3 regions of the Pseudoalteromonas sp. KG3 genome follow, and region 2 is predicted to be linked to each of the others. Evidence: predicted binding sites of a transcription regulator. Region 2 holds the regulator's gene; each other region holds the start of a gene.
The links. The regulator ArgR, encoded in region 2, controls arginine synthesis, uptake and breakdown. The targets are predictions, from matches to a motif close to ANTGAATANNTATTCANT.

Region 1: NDQ71_RS10755 (2OG-Fe dioxygenase family protein) is a predicted target of ArgR. The motif match lies at 4,727-4,744, and genes of this name have one in related genera.
Region 3: NDQ71_RS18735 (arginase family protein) is a predicted target of ArgR. The motif match lies at 4,998-5,015, and genes of this name have one in related genera.

Annotation. Positions count from the first base shown of each region.
Region 1 is NZ_CP098523.1:2,276,550-2,283,474, reverse strand. Features, by position in the region: gene NDQ71_RS10770 (OmpA family protein) at 1-110, shown strand, start outside; gene NDQ71_RS10765 (OmpA family protein) at 596-1,669, shown strand; gene acnB (bifunctional aconitate hydratase 2/2-methylisocitrate dehydratase) at 1,937-4,534, shown strand; gene NDQ71_RS10755 (2OG-Fe dioxygenase family protein) at 4,912-5,544, shown strand; gene NDQ71_RS10750 (cysteine desulfurase-like protein) at 5,554-6,786, shown strand; partial or broken gene NDQ71_RS24405 (hypothetical protein) at 6,875-6,925, opposite strand, start outside.
Region 2 is NZ_CP098523.1:3,354,883-3,361,807, forward strand. Features, by position in the region: gene NDQ71_RS15760 (Fe(3+) ABC transporter substrate-binding protein) at 1-756, shown strand, start outside; gene NDQ71_RS15765 (iron ABC transporter permease) at 756-2,387, shown strand; gene NDQ71_RS15770 (ABC transporter ATP-binding protein) at 2,400-3,449, shown strand; gene NDQ71_RS15775 (Dyp-type peroxidase) at 3,497-4,396, shown strand; gene argR (transcriptional regulator ArgR) at 4,401-4,868, opposite strand; gene mdh (malate dehydrogenase) at 5,094-6,029, shown strand; gene ispB (octaprenyl diphosphate synthase) at 6,117-6,925, opposite strand, start outside.
Region 3 is NZ_CP098524.1:32,877-39,801, forward strand. Features, by position in the region: gene ppc (phosphoenolpyruvate carboxylase) at 1-232, shown strand, start outside; gene NDQ71_RS18705 (ATP-binding protein) at 247-492, opposite strand; gene NDQ71_RS18710 (HAMP domain-containing histidine kinase) at 499-1,278, opposite strand; gene NDQ71_RS18715 (lipopolysaccharide assembly protein LapB) at 1,254-2,297, opposite strand; gene NDQ71_RS18720 (hypothetical protein) at 2,572-2,898, shown strand; gene cdd (cytidine deaminase) at 2,948-3,868, shown strand; gene udp (uridine phosphorylase) at 3,854-4,612, opposite strand; gene NDQ71_RS18735 (arginase family protein) at 5,037-6,149, shown strand; gene NDQ71_RS18740 (ABC transporter substrate-binding protein) at 6,280-6,925, shown strand, end outside.

The DNA.
Region 1 (6,925 bases), 1.1 Mb from region 2:
GTGAAGAGCGTTTGCTAAACACAGCAAACACACTTGAAGCTCATGCGCAAAACCGCCGAGTAGAAGCTCAGGTTAAGAGTGTTGAACGAGTTAAAGTTCTTCGCAATTAATTTTACTTACTGAAGTTAAAATGGCTTTAACTTCAGTAATATTTACTTTTAGAAAGCCGACTTGATTAACTTAAGTTGGCTTTTTTACGTTTAAAATACCTGCCAATATTTACTTTTTGAGTAAAAAGGCTAACACTGTATGATGTTAATCTTGACTACTTAATCAACTTTCTCTTTTAATTAAAGTGAATTTAAACTTGATTTAAAGTAATAAAGCCGTAAATAATTGTAGTATTGTGATTGTTAATCAATTAATTTGTCGAAGTTTGAAATGAGTTAAATAATTTTGAGAGCTCGCAAAGTATCTAGCGAGTTAAGAATTGATATAGGCATTGTCGTATTTGGTGTTGCTCTAAGCTACTGAGCTTCATTTTAAATTTTCAGTTTCTATAGCTTATTAAGTTTGGATTAATTGGTCATCATCTATCTTAGAGTGAGTTTGGCCAAAATGGCCTTTAGGTATTTTTAATGGAAAGGAATGAAACATGAAACTTAAATCTCTTACTATTGCTTTAGCACTAGCTGCAACTAGCGCTTCAAGCTTCGCGGCCGAAAAAGAAGGCTTTTACATCGGTGCATTTGGCGATTACTACGATGCTTCTTGGGAAAATGTTCGCGGTTATGAACAAGGTGGCTTAGATGTTGATGACTCTACAGGTTGGGGTCTTGAGCTAGGTTATCGCTTCAATGATTACTGGAGCGCTCGTTTAGAATACGCAGACATGGATTTCGATTGGACTGCTCGTGCAACTGACGGGACGTCGGTTAGTGGTTCTGAAGACGGTAAGCGTTACGGTATTGATGGTCTATATCATATCAATGGCGGTCCTTTCTATGGGATCTTTGGTTTGAAAAACCTTGATGCTGTTGATGAAGATTTAATGTTTGCTAACGTAGGTGCTGGTTACCAACATTACTTTACTGATAATTTTGCATTTAACGCTGAAACATCTTTATACCAAGGTCTTGACCGTGGTTACACTGATGTTGGTGCTAAATTAGGTCTTAGCTATATCTTTGGCGCGCAAAGCTCAGCAGAACCAGTTGAAGCTGCACCAGTTGCTGCTGTAGTTCCTGTTGCTGTAGCACCTGTTGATAGTGACGGCGATAATATCCCTGATGCTGATGACCAATGTGCTAATACACCAATGACAGATGCAGTAGACGGTACTGGTTGTACTCTTTATGAAGATCGTGAAGTAACTACGAGCTTATTAGTAACATTCCCTAACAATACTTCAAAAGTTGCCGGTAAATATGATAGCGGCATTGATAAAGTTGCAGCGTTCTTAAAAGAACATACTGAAACAACAGTATTGCTTGAAGGTCACTCTTCTGCTGTTGGTAAAGCAGATTACAACAAATGGTTATCTAAGAAGCGTGCTGATGCCGTTGCAGCTAAGTTAATTGCTGATGGTATTGCTGCTGATCGTATCACTACGGTTGGTTTAGGCGAAGAGCGTCTTAAAAATACAGCTAACACTGCGGAAGCTCATGCTGAAAACCGTCGTGTAGAAGCACACCTTAAGTCAATTGAACGCGTGAAAGTTGAGCGTTAATAAAATTTGATTTATAAAAACCCAGCCATGTGCTGGGTTTTTTTATGCCTGATAATAATGATTCGTAATTGGTATTCATCTGACAGGTATTTTTTGTGTGTGATATTCACGATATTTATAATGAGTATCATGTTTTGCGCTACTGGATGGATTTTAATCTATACTTAAAAGCTTTATTATGAACCGTCAGAATACTATAAAAGTTTGGTAATTTTACGCGAACACTCGCACTACCGAATACTTTCACGTCACCAAGAGGGCAATACTGTGCTACAAGATTATCGTAAACACGTAGAAGAGCGTGCCGAATTAGGTATCGTACCAGCGCCATTAGATGCTCAGCAAACGGCTGATCTTATCGAGCTAGTAAAATCTCCACCGGCAGGTGAAGAAGAGTTTATTCTAAATTTATTAGTAAACCGCGTACCACCAGGTGTGGATGATGCCGCTTACATCAAAGCAGGCTTTTTAGCAGCAGTGGCTAAAGGTGATGCATCATCACCACTTATCTCAAAAGAGCAAGCAGCAGAGCTGTTAGGTACTATGCTTGGCGGTTACAATATCGCACCTATGATTGATTTACTTGATGACGATGCGCTTGCGCCAATTGTTGTTAAAGGTCTTGCAAATACATTACTAATGTTTGATGCCTTTTATGATGTTGAAGAAAAAGCCAAAGCAGGTAATCGCTTTGCTAAGCAAGTTATTGAATCTTGGGCGGCTGCAGAATGGTTTACGAATAAGCCAGCGGTTGCTGAAAAAATCTCTGTTACGGTATTTAAAGTAACGGGTGAGACAAATACGGATGACTTATCACCAGCACCAGATGCATGGTCTCGTCCTGATATTCCTCTGCATGCTTTAGCAATGCTAAAAATTGAGCGCGATGGCATCACGCCAGATAAAGGCGGTGAAATTGGCCCAATTACACAACTGGAAGAATTAAAAACGAAAGGGTTACCACTTGCCTATGTAGGTGATGTTGTTGGTACTGGCTCTTCTCGTAAGTCTGCTACTAACTCGGTGCTTTGGTTTATGGGCGATGATATTCCGTTCGTACCGAACAAGCGTGTTGGTGGTGTATGTTTAGGTAATAAAATTGCGCCAATCTTCTTTAATACAATGGAAGATTCTGGTGCGTTACCAATCGAATTAAATGTCGACGAGTTCAATATGGGTGATCAAATCGATATTTACCCTTATGAAGGGGTTGTTAAACGTCATGGTACTGATGAGGTGATCTCTACTTTTGAACTTAAATCAGATGTCATTCTTGATGAAGTTCGCGCTGGTGGTCGTATTCCACTGATCATTGGCCGTGGCTTAACAGACAAAGCGCGTACATCACTGGGTTTAGGTGCAACGGATGTATTTAAAGTGCCAGCAGTAACTGAAATATCTGATAAAGGCTTCACGCTTGCACAAAAAATGGTGGGTAAAGCATGTAATGTTGCAGGCATTCGCCCTGGTCAATACTGCGAGCCTAAGATGACCACCGTTGGCTCGCAAGATACGACAGGGCCGATGACTCGCGATGAGCTTAAGGATTTAGCCTGTTTAGGTTTCTCTGCTGATTTAACCATGCAGTCTTTTTGTCATACATCTGCTTACCCTAAACCTATTGATGTAAACACCCATCATACGCTACCTGATTTCATTATGAACCGTGGCGGTGTATCACTTCGTCCTGGTGATGGTGTTATTCATTCATGGTTAAACCGGATGTTATTACCAGATACCGTAGGTACGGGTGGTGATTCGCATACACGCTTCCCATTAGGTATTTCATTCCCTGCAGGTTCAGGTGCAGTGGCATTTGCAGCCGCAACAGGGGTTATGCCTCTTGATATGCCGGAGTCAATCTTGGTACGTTTTAAAGGTGAAATGCAAGCTGGTATCACGCTACGTGACCTTGTGCATGCAATCCCTTACTTCGCTATCAAAGAAGGTCTACTGACTGTAGAAAAAAAAGGTAAAATCAACGAGTTCTCTGGTCGTGTACTAGAAATTGAAGGGGTTGAGCACTTAACGGTTGAGCAAGCATTTGAGCTTTCCGATGCATCAGCAGAGCGTTCAGCGGCAGGTTGTACTGTCAAGCTTTCTAAAGAGTCTATTGCTGAATACTTAGAATCAAACATTGTAATGCTTAAGTGGATGATCTCAGAAGGCTATGGCGATGTACGCACTATTGAACGTCGTATTAATGCAATGCAAGACTGGTTAGCAAACCCAGAACTAATGGAAGCTGATGCAGATGCTGAGTATAAGCATGTACTAGAGATTGACTTAGCCGATATCAAAGAGCCAATTCTGTGTGCGCCAAATGATCCTGATGATGCACGTTTATTATCTGATGTGACGGGCGAGAAAATTGATGAGGTATTTATTGGTTCATGTATGACGAATATTGGTCACTTCCGCGCCGCAGGTAAACTATTAGATGGTTTCTCTGGTCGTATTCCAACTCAGCTATGGGTTGCGCCACCGACTAAGATGGATAAAGACCAACTTACCGACGAAGGTTATTACGGTATCTTTGGTCGTGTAGGTGCTCGTATTGAAACTCCAGGGTGTTCACTGTGTATGGGCAACCAAGCACGTGTTGCAGATAAAGCAACTGTGGTTTCTACTTCTACGCGTAACTTCCCGAACCGCTTAGGTAATGGTGCAAATGTATTCTTAGCGTCAGCAGAACTTGCAGCCGTAGCTGCGATTTTAGGTAAGTTACCGACAGCTGATGAGTACCAACAGTATGCAGCAAAAATTAATGCAACAGCAGCTGATACTTATCGTTATTTGAACTTCCATCGCATGCCTGTTTATACCAAAAAAGCAGACAACGTAATTATTCAGCAAGCTGTTTAATTTTAACTAGTTTGTACATAAAAAGCCTGTTTTGCAGGCTTTTTTATTAAATATCATCTGTATGTAGTGAACATTAAGAAGGGGTGCTATAACCCACCTTACCAGCCTAGTACTAAGTTGAACTTATACTCGAAGGTTGCAAAATCAATATGAGGTTTATTGGACGCTTTAAGTGTTTTTGTTATTGATGTTTATAAATAGAAATTCAACCAGTTATTTGTTGTTAGATTAAAATTTCATTATGATGATATTTTAGATCTTAAAATTCTACTTTAACCTTGCTTTAATCAAGTAAAGACGCAAAAATTCCTCTCTATTTGCATTAAAATCCCCTTCAATATTTATGAGTTAGTCTCTTATTTCTTAGGTGATATTTTATGACAGCATTAAACAACCAGAACCTATTACAACTTCGTTTTGTAAACCAAGCTCATATCGAGGCGGTCAAGCCATCATTTGCCAATCTTCCGGCTAATCCGTACGCCGATGGTGCGTTTCGTAAACGCCGCTATTCAGTGATCAAAGCACAAGGTGGCGAACTAAAACTACAAGCCACTAAAGCCTTTGTACAAGATGATTCAATTAATACCTTTCAAGGCAATGTTGAGCGTACGTATGAGAACTTAGAGCCAAGCTTATTGGCAAGCGAAGGGATGAAAAGTATCGTTAATGAGTTTCGTGCTATCACAGGCATAGACGAAGACCGTGATATTGAAATTCACCAGTTCAGAATGTTAGCAATCGAAAGCGATACCCCACCGGCGCCAGAAGGTATTCACCAAGATGGCTTTGATCATGTATGTATTTGTGGTGTATCACATGAAAACCTAGAAGGTGGTGAATTACTTGTTTATGAAAACAAACAAGCTGAGCCGTGTTTTAAAATGGAAATTAAAGACGGTATGTTTGCATTAATCAACGACCGTGAAGTGTGGCACAACGCCACGCCAATGAATAAAATTGATGCAAGTAAAGACGGTTACCTAGATTGTTTCGTACTAACGGCTTAAGGAATGGCAATGAATTTAACTAAACTACGTCGTCAATTTCCGGCATTAATGCAACAAGTTGCGGGTAAATCGCCAATATTTTTAGATGGCCCGGGTGGCTCACAAGTACCACAATCAGTGCTTAGTGCTATGTCGGCTTATTTAGGTTATTACAACTCTAACTTAGGCGGCGCGTTTTTCTCAAGCGATAAAACCGTTGAGCTTATGGCTAATGCACGTCAAGCCGCGGCTGATTTACTTAATTCCCCATCGCGCGATCAAATTGTATTTGGTGCGAATATGACCAGCCTTACTTTTAGCTTTAGCCGTGCGATTTCTCGTGATTGGCAAGCGGGTGATGAGATTATCGTGACCAACGCAGATCATTTCTCAAATGTCTCCTCTTGGCAACAAGCTGCAGAAGATAAAGGCGCAAAGGTTAATACTGTATTGATTAACGAAGCTGATTGCAGCTTAGATTTAGCGCATTTTGAGAGTTTGCTAAATGCTAAGACTAAACTTGTTGCAGTGACTTACGCATCAAATACCACTGGCTCTATTAACGACATTAAACGTATTGTAGAACTTGCTCATAGCGTAGGTGCTTTGGTTTATGTAGATGCAGTGCATTATGCGCCACATGAGTTAGTTGATGTGCAAGATCTTGATTGTGACTTTTTGGCCTGCTCTGCCTATAAGTTCTTTGGCCCGCACTTAGGCATGGTGTACGGTAAGCGTGAGCACCTTGAAGGATTTAGACCATACAAAGTAGAGCCTGCCAAAGATGTTATTCCTGGGCGCTGGGAAACCGGCACGCAAAGCTTTGAAGCACTAGCAGGCTTAATTGCTGCTGTTGACTACATTGCTGATATTAGTGAGCTTGATGAAAGCTATTCACGCCGTGATAAATTAACAGCAGCTTTTGCTAAAACGAAACAGCATGAAATGGCGTTAAGTGAGTACTTTCTTACTCGTTTAGTTAACTATCCTAAAATTAAGCTATTTGGTATTGATGATTTAGATCGTTTAGCTGAACGTACCCCAACTTTTGCGTTAACCTTTGCAGGGCTTGAGCCACGCCAAGTGTCTGAGTTTTTAGGCAAGCAACATGTATGTGTGTGGGATGGTAACTTCTACGCTCAAGGCTTATGCAAGCAATTGGGTGTATTGGATACTGGCGGCGTGGTGCGCATTGGCTGTATGCACTACAACACCATCGAAGAGATGGACACGCTCTTTAATTTGTTTGATGAGCTGATTTGAAGCTGTCAGCTATAAGCCGTCAGTTTAATGCAAATTTGCACTTTAATTATTGTTTATTAAAGTGCAAATACTTGACAGTAGTCAGCAGTTAGTTAATTTTTGACCGCTGACCGCTGACCGCTGACCGCTGACCGCTGAC
Region 2 (6,925 bases):
CAATTAGAGGATCTCGCGTTAACCCAGACAATTAACAGTGAGGCTGTGAATGCCAATGTGCCTGTTAGCTTTCGAGATGCTGATGGTCAGTGGATTGCGTTAACTAAACGGGTACGAAATGTTTATTCATCAAAAGAGCGCGTGGGTGCATTACCGCATTTAAGCTATGAAGAACTGGCCTTGCCTAAATACAAAGGTAAAATTTGTACTCGCTCAGGTAAGCACCCTTATAACTTAGGGCTAGTGGCATCAATGATTGCCCATCATGGTGAAGCTCAAACCAAAAGCTGGCTTGAAGGGGTGAAAGCAAATTTAGTGCGTAAACCACAAGGCAATGACCGTGCACAAGTAAAAGCAGTAAAAGAAGGCCTATGTGATTTGGCGCTGGGCAATAGTTATTACTTTGGCAAAATGATTGAAGATCCAGAGCAAAAACCATGGGCTGATGCTGTGCACATTAACTTTCCTAATCAAGATAACAGAGGTTCACATATTAATGTCTCTGGTGTAGTTATGACCAAGTACGCTAAAAACCCAGAAAATGCCTTGAAACTTATCGAATATATGACCGACAATAAGGCACAAAACATGTACGCTTCGGTCAATATGGAATATCCGGTAAAACCGGGCGTTGAATTATCAAGCTTAGTAGCATCGTGGGGCAGCTTCAAGGAAGACAGTTTACCACTTGATGAAATTAGCAAATATCGTCCTTTAGCACTTAAGCTAATTGATGAGGTGAAGTTCGATCTTTAATGCGTTTTAAATTCTCGCTGTCACGATGGCAGTTTTTTGCGTGGGTTATTGGCATAGTGCTAATAACCCCGTTATGTTTTTTGCTGTTTGAATCTCTGCAAGGTGATTCCGAGGTGTTTAGTCATCTCTGGGATACAGTGCTGTGGGATTATACTCGCAATACACTATTACTTATTTTAGGAGTTGGCGCTGTCAGCTGTCTAATCGCTTTGCCATTGGGTTGGTTAACAGCTTATTGTGATTTCCCTGGCCGCAGACAGTTTGAATGGGCGTTAATGCTGCCCTTAGCAATGCCCACGTATATTATCGCCTATGTGTATACTGACTTGTTTGATTATGCTGGACCGGTGCAAATAACACTGCGAAACTGGTTTGATTGGCAATCCCCCTCCGATTACTGGTTCTTTGATATCCGTACCTTACCGGGTGCAATTATGATGATTGCTTTAGTGCTGTATCCATATCTGTATTTGATTTTTAAAACGGCACTACGCGAGCAATCATTTAAGTTAGTACAGGCGAGTCAGTTAATGGGCTTATCGCCAAGGCAAAGTTTTTATAAGGTCAGTTTACCGCTGGCGCGAGGTGCTATTGTGGCGGGCCTTGCGCTGATCAGTATGGAGGCAATGGCCGATTTTGCCACGGTAAATTACTTTGCAGTCAGCACGTTAACAACGGCGGTATACGATACGTGGTTAGGCTATTACTCATTAACAGCAGCCGCAAAAATATCAGCAATTATGCTGCTTATTTTATTCTTAGCACTGGCGATGGAGCGCTACAGTCGTCGCAACCAAGCGGTATTTGAACGCCAATCTGGCGTTAATAGTGAAACGCTTTATAACTTAACAGGTAAAAGTGCTTGGCTCGCAACGGGGTTTTGTTGTGCTGTGCTGTTTTTTGCCTTTGCATTACCGGTTGCAGTGTTGATTGGTTATGCAGTTTCTTACGCTGAGCAAGCATGGAATAGCGCCTTTTTCCTTTATGCGTGGCAAAGTTTTAAGATCGCGATGATTGTTAGTGCAATCACAATCGTACTGAGTTTATTTGTGGTGTTTTATCAACGTATCGCTAAGCAAGCCTATCCGCTTATTCCAGGGCGTTTAGCCAGCACCGGTTACGCGCTGCCCGGTACCGTATTGGCCATAGCAGTGTTGTTACCTTTAAGCTTATTCGATGATAAATTAAACATTTGGTTAGAGCCGATGGGCTTTTCACCGGGCTTATTATTGAGCGGTACTTTATTTGCTATTATTTTTGCTTATGTAGTGCGTTTTTATGCCATTGCCCACGGCGCCGTTGAGGCAAGCTTTATGCGTATAAGCCCCTCTTTGGATATGGCAAGTCAATCAATGGGTAAAAGCCAAGGGCAAACATTACGTAAGGTGCATATTCCGTTATTACGGCGCGGCATTCTAACCGCCGCACTGTTGGTTTTCATTGAGTGCATGAAAGAGTTACCAGCCGCTTTGTTACTAAGACCGTTTAATTTTGAAACGCTAGCCACCCATGTTTTTCAGTATGTTAGTGATGAGCAATTAGAGCTAGCCTCAATTTCAGCGTTAGCAATCGTGGTGGTGGGGCTTGTGCCTTTGTATTTTGTTAATCGCTCAATGGAGCAACGTAGCTAAATGAGAAGTTAAATGAGCAGTTTAGTGTTAGAAAATTTATCGTATCAGTATAACGGCACTGCAGTCATTGAGGGCTTGGATTTAACCGTCGCAAAAGATGAAATTGTCTGCTTACTTGGTGCCAGTGGGTGTGGCAAAACGACGACCTTAAAAGCGATTGCAGGGCTCATTACAGCACAGCAGGGTAAAGTCTTTATTGATGCTAAGTTGATCAGCGATGAACAGCGGTTTTTAGCACCTGAACATCGTAATATTGGTATGATGTTTCAAGACTATGCGCTATTCCCACATTTAACGGTGGCTGACAATATTGCCTTTGGCTTAACAAAAATGAGCAAAGCACAAAAACAACAACGTGTTAATGAAATGCTTGAGCTGGTGCATTTAGTTGGTTGTGCTGAACGTTTTCCTCATCAACTATCCGGTGGTCAGCAGCAACGTGTTGCCATTGCCAGAGCGCTTGCTTATAACCCGAGTTTACTGTTATTAGATGAACCGTTTTCAAATATTGATACCCAAGTGCGCTTTGAGCTTATTGCTGATATTCGGCGCATTATCAAAAATCAGCAAGTATCCGCAGTGTTTGTCACCCATTCCAAAGAAGAGGCGTTTGCATTTGCAGATACATTGGCAATTATGGATTGCGGTAAAATTGTTCAACAAGGCACGCCGGAGCAGCTTTTTAACACGCCAAACTCAAAGGTAGTTGCAGAATTTCTTGGTCAGGGCATATACTTAGACGCAGAAGCATTAACAGCAACTGAATATACTACTGCTTTTGGGCGAGTTGAATCATTGCTTGCACAAAGCCATGCAAAGCATGTTGGGCAACTCTATGTTCGCCCACATCATCTTGAACTAATGCCTTTGCAACCACAAAGCAGTCCTGCAAACACGGTGACTATATTAAACCGCCGATTTGTTGGCTCACACTTTGTGTATAAGGTTATCATTGCTGGGCAAGAAATTGATGTTGCTGCTCAGTTGGGTCAATCATTTTTAGTAAATGACGATGTAACTATAAGAATAACACCGCACACGGTTAACTTTTTCGCTGAATAACTACATTCACGTTCTACCGTGTAGGACTTTTGAGTTAAGGAAATACCATGGCGCAAGCGCAGTCAGGGATTTGTGCTGAAGCAAACTTGCACGGTTTACATTTATTTTTTAATGTACTTGATGGCCACGATGAGTCATTACGCAAAAAATTAAAATATGTGAGTGCTATTCAAGATGAGTTTTCAGATCAGTTCTCTGAATCTATGCTCTCTAGTGTGGTGGCTGTAGGGGCGCAGTATTGGCCGCATATTTTGCCTGAGTTTCTGCCGAGTCAATTACAGAGTTTTCCTAATATTACCCATAGCGATCATGTTATGGGTGCACAGCCGTTTGATTTGTTTGTGCAAATTCGCTCCGACCGAGAAGATGTCAATCATCTGTTTGCATTACAAATACTGAAATTATTCTCCCCTGATGTTGAACTCGTTGAACAGGTAAGAAACTTTCGTTTTCTTGATGGCCGTGATTTTAATGGTTTTATCCTCGGTGGTGACACACCACATGGCCGCCAAAAACGCCTCACTGCGTTAATTAATAAACCGGATCACTTTGAAGACCAAGGCAGTTATGTGCATATCCAACGTTATAAACATGACTTGAGTGTATGGCAAAATCTACCATTGAGTGAACAAGAACAAATAATGGGCCGTACGCGCTTAGATAATAACTTAATTTTCCCCGCAGTGGAAAATAGCCATGCAGTACGCACTGAGCTTAAAGATGAGCAAGGTCAACCACTGCAGTTGAATCAAAACATGCCTTATGGCGATGTGTATGAGCAGGGAATATTGGCGATCAGTTATGCGGCGCAGGGTAATGCGTTTGAGCAAATGTTATTGAGTCGATTGGGGCAGGGCGATTGCTATGACCACTGGCTCGATTTTACGCAAGCTGATATGGGTTCAGCATTTTTCGCCCCATCAATTAGCTTTTTAAAGCAGCTATAACTGTTTAAACCGTATCAAATAAAACGCGCACCCGCTCGAGTGTTACATCAATCTCGGAAATTTTTGCTGGGGCGATAAAAATCGTATCGTCACCGGCGATAGTGCCAAGTACACCATCTGCTTTACCTAATGAGTCTAACAATCGAGCGATCAGCTGTGCAGCACCTGGGCTGGTACGAATGATGATCATCATTTCGTTATGCATAATATCAATCACTAACTGGCGTAACGGGCTTTTTGCCGTTGGAACACCCATTTCCGCAGGCAAACAATAAACCATTTCTTGTTTGGCATTACGTGTGCGAACTGCGCCGAACTTGCTTAACATGCGGGAGACTTTACTTTGGCTGATATTATCAAAGCCCTGTTCTTTTAAAGCATCGACTATTTCGCCTTGAGAACCAAAATTTTCTTCTTTTAAAAGTGCTTTAAAGGCTTTAACTAACGCTTCTTGTTTATCTTGTGGTTGCATGTTGTTGTTCTGCTCTGTTATTTGATGACCTAAATTCTACACAAAAATGCATATTTATGCAGTAGTTGTTTAGCTTTGCTTACTCTTTGGCCTTTGTAAATAAAAAAAATTTACAACTATGGTCGAAATTATATGCAAAATAAGCAGGATAAATTTGTCTTTAGGCGCTAATTTCTTTATCTTAGTGCCACAAATATTTTCTACCTTAAATTACGGAGAATTCCAATGAAAGTTGCTGTATTAGGTGCTGCTGGCGGTATCGGTCAAGCGTTGTCTTTATTATTAAAAACAGGCTTACCAGCTGGTTCTGAATTATCACTTTATGATGTTGCTCCAGTTGTTCCTGGTGTTGCTGTTGATCTTTCTCACATCCCAACTGACGTTAAAGTTGCAGGTTTTGGTGCTGATGCACTAGATCAAGCATTAACGGGTTGTGATATCGTGCTTATCCCTGCTGGCATGCCACGTAAGCCAGGTATGGACCGCGCTGATTTATTCAACGTAAATGCTGGTATCATTAAAACATTAGCTGAAGGTATTGTTGCTAACTGCCCTAAAGCATTAGTAGGTATCATCACTAACCCAGTAAATGGCACTGTGCCAATTGTTGCTGAAGTATTCAAAAAAGCGGGTACTTACGATGCGAAACGTGTTTTCGGTATCACTACTTTAGATGTGATCCGTTCTGAAGCGTTTATCGCTGAGCTTAAAGGTGTTGATGTTGCAACTGTGAAAGTACCAGTAATTGGTGGTCACTCAGGTACAACAATTCTACCGCTTCTTTCTCAAGTTGAAGGTGTTACTTTCACAGATGAAGAAGTTGCTGCATTGACTCCTCGTATCCAAAATGCCGGTACTGAAGTAGTTAACGCTAAAGCGGGCGGGGGTTCTGCTACATTATCAATGGGCGCTGCTGCTGCTCGTTTTTGTATGTCGCTAGTTAAAGGCTTACAAGGTGAAGACGTAGTCGATTACGCATACGTTGCTGTTGAAAATGGCGATGCTGCATACTTTGCTCACCCAGTACGTTTAGGTAAAAATGGCGTAGAAGAAATTCTTTCATACGGCGAGCTAAGCGCATTTGAACAGCAAGCTAAAAATGATATGCTTGATACGCTTAAAAAAGATATCCAAGAAGGTGTTGATTTCATCAACGCATAATCTTGATTTACCTCGGCAGTTCGTTGAGGTAAAGATTAAAAAAGCCTGCATTTGCAGGCTTTTTTGTGCTCGAAGGGTTGTTGTTCGCTAATAATTACGATCAACAGCAATACGTGCCAAGCTGATCAAGGCTTCTTTATATGGCGATTCATCTAATACCGCTAAACAGGCAATCGCCTTGTCAGCTTCTTCGTTGGCTTTATCCATTGTGAATTCAAGCGCTTTAGTTTCGTTTAGGGCTGTTAAAATTGCCTCTAAATGATCCATACCGTTATTGTGTTCAATGGCATCGCGAATTAATTGTACTTGCTCTGCACTCCCGTGACGCATCGCATAAAGTAGTGGTAGGGTTGGCTTACCTTCAGCTAAATCGTCACCAATATTTTTACCTAACTGCTCTGCATCTGCATTGTAATCAAGTACATCATCGACTAACTGAAAAGCGGTGCCTAAGTGCATACCATATAAGTTAAGTGCTTTTAAAGTTGCTTCGTCTTGCTCGGTAATGATTGCAGCAAGACCGGTTGCAGCTTCAAAGAGCTTTGCTGTTTTCGAGTAAATAACCTGCATATAACTGTCTTCAGTGGTATCAGGATCATTACAATTCATTAGTTGTAACACTTCACCTTCGGCAATTACATTGGTGGCATCGGCAAGTATTTGCATCACTTGCATTTTACCGAGGCCCACCATCAGCTGAAATGAGCGAGTGTAAATAAAGTCACCAACCAGTACGCTTGCAGCGTTACCAAACTCAGCATTTGCTGTAGGTGTACCGCGGCGTAAATTTGATTCATCGACGACATCATCATGCAATAATGTGGCAGTGTGAATAAATTCAACAATAGTTGCTAAAGTGACATGATCTTTGCCTTCATAGCCAAGCGCCTTAGCCG
Region 3 (6,925 bases), on a different replicon from region 2:
AGCGATTGCATTGGTGCAATCGTTAAGCCCGCAACAAAGCTTACTGGCTGATCAACCTTGGATCAAAGAATCTATAGGCCTGCGTAACCCGTATACGGATCCACTTAATGTACTTCAGGTTGAGTTACTTAAGCGTTCGCGCGAGGCGGCAGAAGGCAGCTCTGGTGATATCGATAATGCACTTATGATCACTATGACAGGTATAGCCGCGGGGATGCGTAATACCGGCTAAATGTTTGCTCTTTGTTAGGTCTCATCGCGCTGTTTTGCAGCTTGAGGCCCATCAATTGGTAAAGTAATTATAAAGCGTGCGCCGTGCTGACAAGGCTCGGCGCATATATTGCCGAATAGATTATATTTAACGGCATTAAATACTACATTTAACCCTAACCCTAAATGATTCCCGCCCAGGTTGGTTGAATAAAATGGTGTAAAAATATCTTTTAATATAGCGTTGTCTATACCACTACCATTATCTTGGAAAACTATCATAACCTGTTAATTTTGTTCTTTAATATCAATGTTTATTATTGCATCTTCAGTATCTTTAAAACCGTGTTCGTAGGCATTAATGACTAATGTTTTTAACACATCACCGATAATCGATGGATAGGAAGTAATAGTTAATTCTGCGCCGCTGTACTCAAATCTAATATCTTTAGATAGATAACCCTGTAACGTATCCATCCGTTCAACAATAAAACTGCGCAGCTTAATTTTGCTCATTGGTTTGTCTAATGCAATTGAGACATTCAATGCTTTAAATTCTTCAACCATCTTTGCTAAGCGATTAATATTGCTGATCACCAAATCTTTAGCGGTATTACTTTGTTGAATAAACAGATTAAAGTCACTAGGGGAGAGCTTTTTGTCATTAAATTTTTGTTCAAGTGATTGTAAGTTATCTTGAATAAATGAACTGGCAGTCACAATAGTACCAATAGGTGTATTTAACTGATGAGCCATACCTGAGACAAGTGCTGTCAGCGAGGCCATTTTTTCAACCTCAATTAAATGCGACTGTGTGTTGGTAAGTGTTTCTAGGGTATTTGCCAGTGCCTGCTTTTGATTATATATACTGCGGATGGCGTACATTGAGCCAAACAGTATTATCACTAATGAAACTGCGATTGCGAGTGCGAGTTTTTTAAATGCTTTCGCTTCGGTGGCTTTAATTTGTTGCTCTTTGGTTAAGTTCGCTATTTTTAACTCTTTACTTGCCATATCAACTTCGGCAAGTGCTTTCGCTAAATTTACATTTGATTGGCGCTGCAGCAACGCTTGTCTACTTTGGTTAAATTGTTTATAAGCATGTAAAGCTCTTTAAAGTTTCCGATGGACTCAGATAATGAGGCTGAAAATTCGCTGACAGTGGCAGTTAAGCTTAAGTTTTTCAGTTGCATTGCTTGTTGTTGAATTTCGTTGGTTAATTGTATTGCTTGCTCAGTCTTGCCCATTTCATGGTAAGTTTTAGCAAGGGATAACTTGGCGTTAATAAGCTCTACATCTGTACCACTGTTAGAAAATAATAAAATGGCTTGTTGTAAATAATTCACCGAACTTTGATAGTTTTCGGTTTCTCGCTCAACTTGACCAAGTAGTTGGTAGTTTAACGCTAAATGATAATCAAATTGATTGCTTTGTTGTAATGTTATGGCACGCTCAAGCAGTTTTTTTGCTGCGGGGTACTGTTTTTTTGCTACCATCACTTTTACTAAGTTGGTCATCGCAAAAGATAAATCTAATGGTTTATTGAGTGGTTTAGTGTATTCATAGTATTGGGTAAATGCGCGCTCAGCCTCATCAAGCTTGCGTAAAGCAAGATACACTCCGCCGATATTGTTTTCAGTTTGATGCACAAGTTCTATTTTTCGCATATTAGCCTGTTCGAGGGCTTGCAAAAAATAATTGAGCGCTTGCTCGTAGAGGGCAAGTTTAGAGTAGATACCGCCGCTAATATTATAATAGCCGTACATTAAAGTGGGATCACTTGAGCGTAAAGTCATAGCCTTATAAGTGACCAAAGTACGCATAGCTTCTTCTAGTTGATCGGTTTCAAGTTGGAACCAGGCTTTATAGTTAAGTACTTTAATTTGTTGCTCAAGAGTCAATTCTTTTGTTTTTAAAATTGTGTCTGTTAATGTGATCGCGGTGGCTGGGTTTTCAGCATAAGCACTACGAATATGTTGCCTTAGTTCTTCATACTCAGAGTCAGTCAGTGGCGCGGCTAAAACAAATGCGCTAACACTGAGCAAAAATGCAAATGTGAAGATGCGAAAAGCGAATAATAGTATCATAGTGAGGAGCTTACTTTGCGAACAGCATACGCCCAGTATAGCGAAAAATCGATATTTTTCACCGCCCCATTAGTATCATTTCAGCAACAAAAGTCATCCTTTAGATTGAATTGTTGTTCTGGTCTGACCTGATTTATTGTTAGAGATTGACTGTTTTTTTATTTTATTTAGAATGTCGGCTGTTTTGCCATCGTGGCAAGTGTGTTAATTACTGAGTAGTAAAATGTCGAATGTGTCTACTTGCATCACATATGATGCTTCCACGTCATTAATTATGATGACGCTAAGAGGGACGGCAAGTGCACAGGATGTGATGAATTTTTATCAAATAGCCCAGCAATATGTGTCTATTTATGGCAGTAATAAACTACTGGTCGATGTGTCTGAGTTGACGCATAAATTTCCGGCCAGTGATTTGCTAACGATAATGCCAGCAGTATCAAATCGGCTAGCGAATTGTTTTATTGCTAGGGTCGTTAGTTTTGATGGTTTTATGCACGATTTGTTTTTACAAAAAGCAAAACGTTTTGATCTCAAAGCTGAAAATTTTGAGTGTTTTACTAGCGCTAAAAATTGGCTTGAAAATCAATCTGGTAATTAGTAGCCGAACATTTTACACTGTGAAGCCATTAAATAAGTAAAATTTGTTTATGACTTTATCAACTTCGTCTTCGCCTATAAATTCTATAACAGGACATGTATTTGATGAACGTGCGCGCAACGCACTGTTCAATCAAGTTAAGTCACAGCAGGGCAAATTGACTGCCACTGATATTGACCAACTGTGTAAGAAATTCTCGCTGACTCAAGAACAGCTGTTAAGAGCGTGCTTACCTGTGGCATCTTTATTCGCCGTAGCGCCTATTTCACAGTTCTCGGTTGGCGCAATTGTTGTAGGCCTAGATAAAGATCAGCACGCGCACTTTTACTTTGGTGCTAACGTTGAGTTTGCTCATCAGCCACTCAGTTTAGTGGTGCATGCCGAGCAATCCGCTATTAATAATGCCTGGCTCAATGGTGCTAAAGCTATTGTTCAAATCGCAATTAGTGATGCGCCATGTGGCTATTGTCGTCAGTTTATGAATGAATTGGCGGATGCAGATACCTTTGACATTCTATTACCTAAGCAACAATTTAAACTGGCAGAGTTGTTACCAGCCGCTTTTGGGCCAAAGGATTTAGGTAATCAATATAGTCTATTTAACCCCGCTCCTGAGTGTACACAATTAGTCGCAAGTTCAGACGTATGCTCGTTGCTTGTAGATCAGGCACAACACGCCTATGTCCCTTACACTGGCAACTTCAGTGCAGTAAAGATAACCACCTTTAAGCATGGTAGTTTTTATGGTCGCTACGCTGAAAACGCTGCGTATAGCCCAAGCCTTGCACCACTACAAAGTGCAATCAGTCAGTTACATTTGGCTGGTTTGAGGATGGATAATGCAAGCATTGAAAGAGTAGAGTTAGTGCAAACCGAGGGAGCAGAAAATCAACTGCAAGTAACTCAAGCTGTGCTGGCAAGTTATGCTAACTTACCAGCTTTAGAAACCTATAGTTTACGATTTAAGTAACAATTTTGCAGCTTCAAGTACCACGGCGACTGATTTTTTCTCAATCTCGCCGTGATCTACATTGGGGATTTCTTGACGAGTACGATTTACTAATACGCCAGCCACGCAGGCTGCTTTTAAGCCAAGCGCAGCACACATAGTAAATAATGTTGCCGATTCCATCTCATAGTTCATCACGCCTAGTTTTTGCCATTCTTCGCAGCTACCTTGGAACGCTTTTGGTACATAACCTGAGTAGGTATCGTAACGCTCTTGCCCTGGGTAGAAGGTATCGCTTGATGCGGTAATACCAATATGAAAATCAATGCCTAAATTATCACAGGCAGTCACCATCGCTTGGGTGCTAAAGAAATCTGACACTGCAGGAAAACTCAGTGGTGCAAAATGCTGACTCGCGCCATCTAAACGCACAGACGCTTGGCTGATTAAAATGTCACCTTCATTAATATGCGGCTGAATTGCCCCCGTTGTACCAATGCGTAAAAATGTTTCAACACCTAACTGTGCTAGTTCTTCCACCGCAATAGAGGTTGAAGGTCCGCCGATACCGGTTGAACATATCACGACAGAGTGGCCGTTGAGTTGGCCTAAATAAACGTGAAACTCACGGGTTTGAGCAAGACATGTTGAGTTTTCAAGAAACGTAGAAATACGTGCAGCACGGTCTGGATCACCCGGTACAATAGCCAATGTTGCACCTTGTAAGTCGTTGCGAGTGAGTCCTAAGTGAAATACCTTTTCCATAGCGAAGCCTTATTACTTTTGAATTTAACGTGATTATCACATTAATTTTGAAAGAGTCGTTGTCAATTTAGCATAATTACCACAATGCTAAATGCTGTACAGGACGGATGTCCGTTTTAAGGTTTATTCATTGCTTTTGAATAATCAAGCAGGTAGAAAACCGATGCAATAGCCAAGCTGGTTGACTTGTCTGTGCAGACACTATATCTATCTTACTAAGCATATAATTTGAATTTATACGCTGTTAAAAAATAAACGTTAAATGCATGTTTTATATAAATATAAATTGTTTTTTAACGAGGTAGACTCGATCGTTTATGAACATATTTCTGATCCTGTCATGGCAAATGAAGCTTTTATTAAATTTATTTTTAGCAGCTTTCTTTTTGCATAATTACGCAAAAGAACACAGTAAGGAATCGTTATGAGCACACAATGGCAGACATTTAAAAGTAAAGTAGAACACTGTTTATGCCCACCAGGTGATGGTGTTTTTACGGTCAATACCGCAAAAGAACGTAAAGCAGCACTGCGTATAAAACTGTACGGACAAGAAGATAATGTTAATACTTTATGGCGCGAGTCATTAGAAGAGTTAACTGATAGCCCGCATAAAGCGGTGACTTTAGGGATCAGCTCTGATTGCGGCGGCGGTATTTTACGTGGCGCAAACTGGGGGCCATTATTTTTACGCTCAACGCTGATTGATCAACAACCTCAGGCTAAGTCATTTGATTTAGGTGATGTGCGGGTTATTCCACATCTGTTACATGATAAATACCTCAATGACACCACAATCAGCAATTGTCAAAAAGCGTTATACGACAACCCAAACAGTGAGTATTACGTAAGTCCACTATCAATTACTGAAGATGTGTGCGATAGCTTTTATGCAACGTTTACTGATAAAGGTATTTTTGGTATTGGTGGCGATCACTCAATTAGTTACCCGCTAACCAAAGCGTATTTAAAAGCCAAGCGTGCGCAAGGTAAACGCACTGCGATTATTCATTTTGATGCGCACACCGATTTATTGGTCGAGCGTTTAGGCATCGATTTATGTTTTGGCTCGTGGTGTACGCATATTTTAGAGTTCTTACCTGCACCGCATCATTTGATTCAATTTGGTATACGTTCAAGTGGCAAGCCAAAACAGCATTGGGAATCAACCTTTGGTGTGAAGCAGCATTGGGCTCATGAGATCATTGAACGTGGCGCGCCGGCAGTTGCAGCCGAGGTCATCGCGCAGCTTAAAGCTGATAATGTTGATGAGCTTTACGTGAGCTTTGATATTGATGCGTTAGATGAGGAGTTCGCATCAGCAACGGGCACCCCTGAAGGTAATGGTTTAACACCGCAGCATGCATTAGATATCTTAGTCGCATTAGCGGATGAGTTTCCGATCACCGGCGCTGACATGATGGAGATCGCGCCATTTACCGACAGCTCTTTGGTTGGTCAATCAAGCTCGGAAACAACGTTACGTGAAGGCGCAAAAATCTCCGCATTTTTAATTAATGCCATGAATCGCGGTTAATCACGGTTGATAGAGTAATCATCGCGGCATATATTTGTGCTGCGATTTGTTCTCATTTTGAAAATAATTCACTATATTTAAGCAGATACAAGCATAAAGTTTGTACTTTATATACTTCTGTGAGGAATAAGTGAGAAGATTTTGGATTTTACTGCTAGCACTAGTCAGCCTGCAAAGCGTTGCTAAACTCAATATTGTTACGGAGCATTTTCCGCCAGCTCAATATCTCGATGAGAATAATCAAATTGTCGGCGTTATTGCTGACAAGGTAAATGCGGTATTGGCGAACTCAGCACTTGATTACACAATGTCTGTTGAAAGTTGGAGTACGGCATTCAATATGGCATTACGGGATACGCATACATGTATATATTCAGTGACCCGCTCCAAAGCCCGTGAGAGCGAGTTTATCTGGATAGCTAAATTGGCAGAACTGAACACTTATTTATACGCACTGCATTCAAAAAAAATCACTATTACTTCCTTAGAGCAGGCGAAGCAATACCGTATCGCCGTATTAAAAGATAATTACAGTCATCAGTATTTACTATCACAGGGCTTTGAAGAAGGTAAAAACCTGATGTTAATGAATAGCTTTGACAATATATTTGAAATAGTTCGAAACCGAAAAAACACTATAGATCTGGTGGTGTTACCAGAGCAAAGAGCCCAGTTTGAACATACCAGAGTCAAGAACGGTGACAAACTACCTGAGGAACTGACCCCTGCATTAAGACTTAACACTGAGCAGCCTGAACTGTATTTTGCCTGCAATA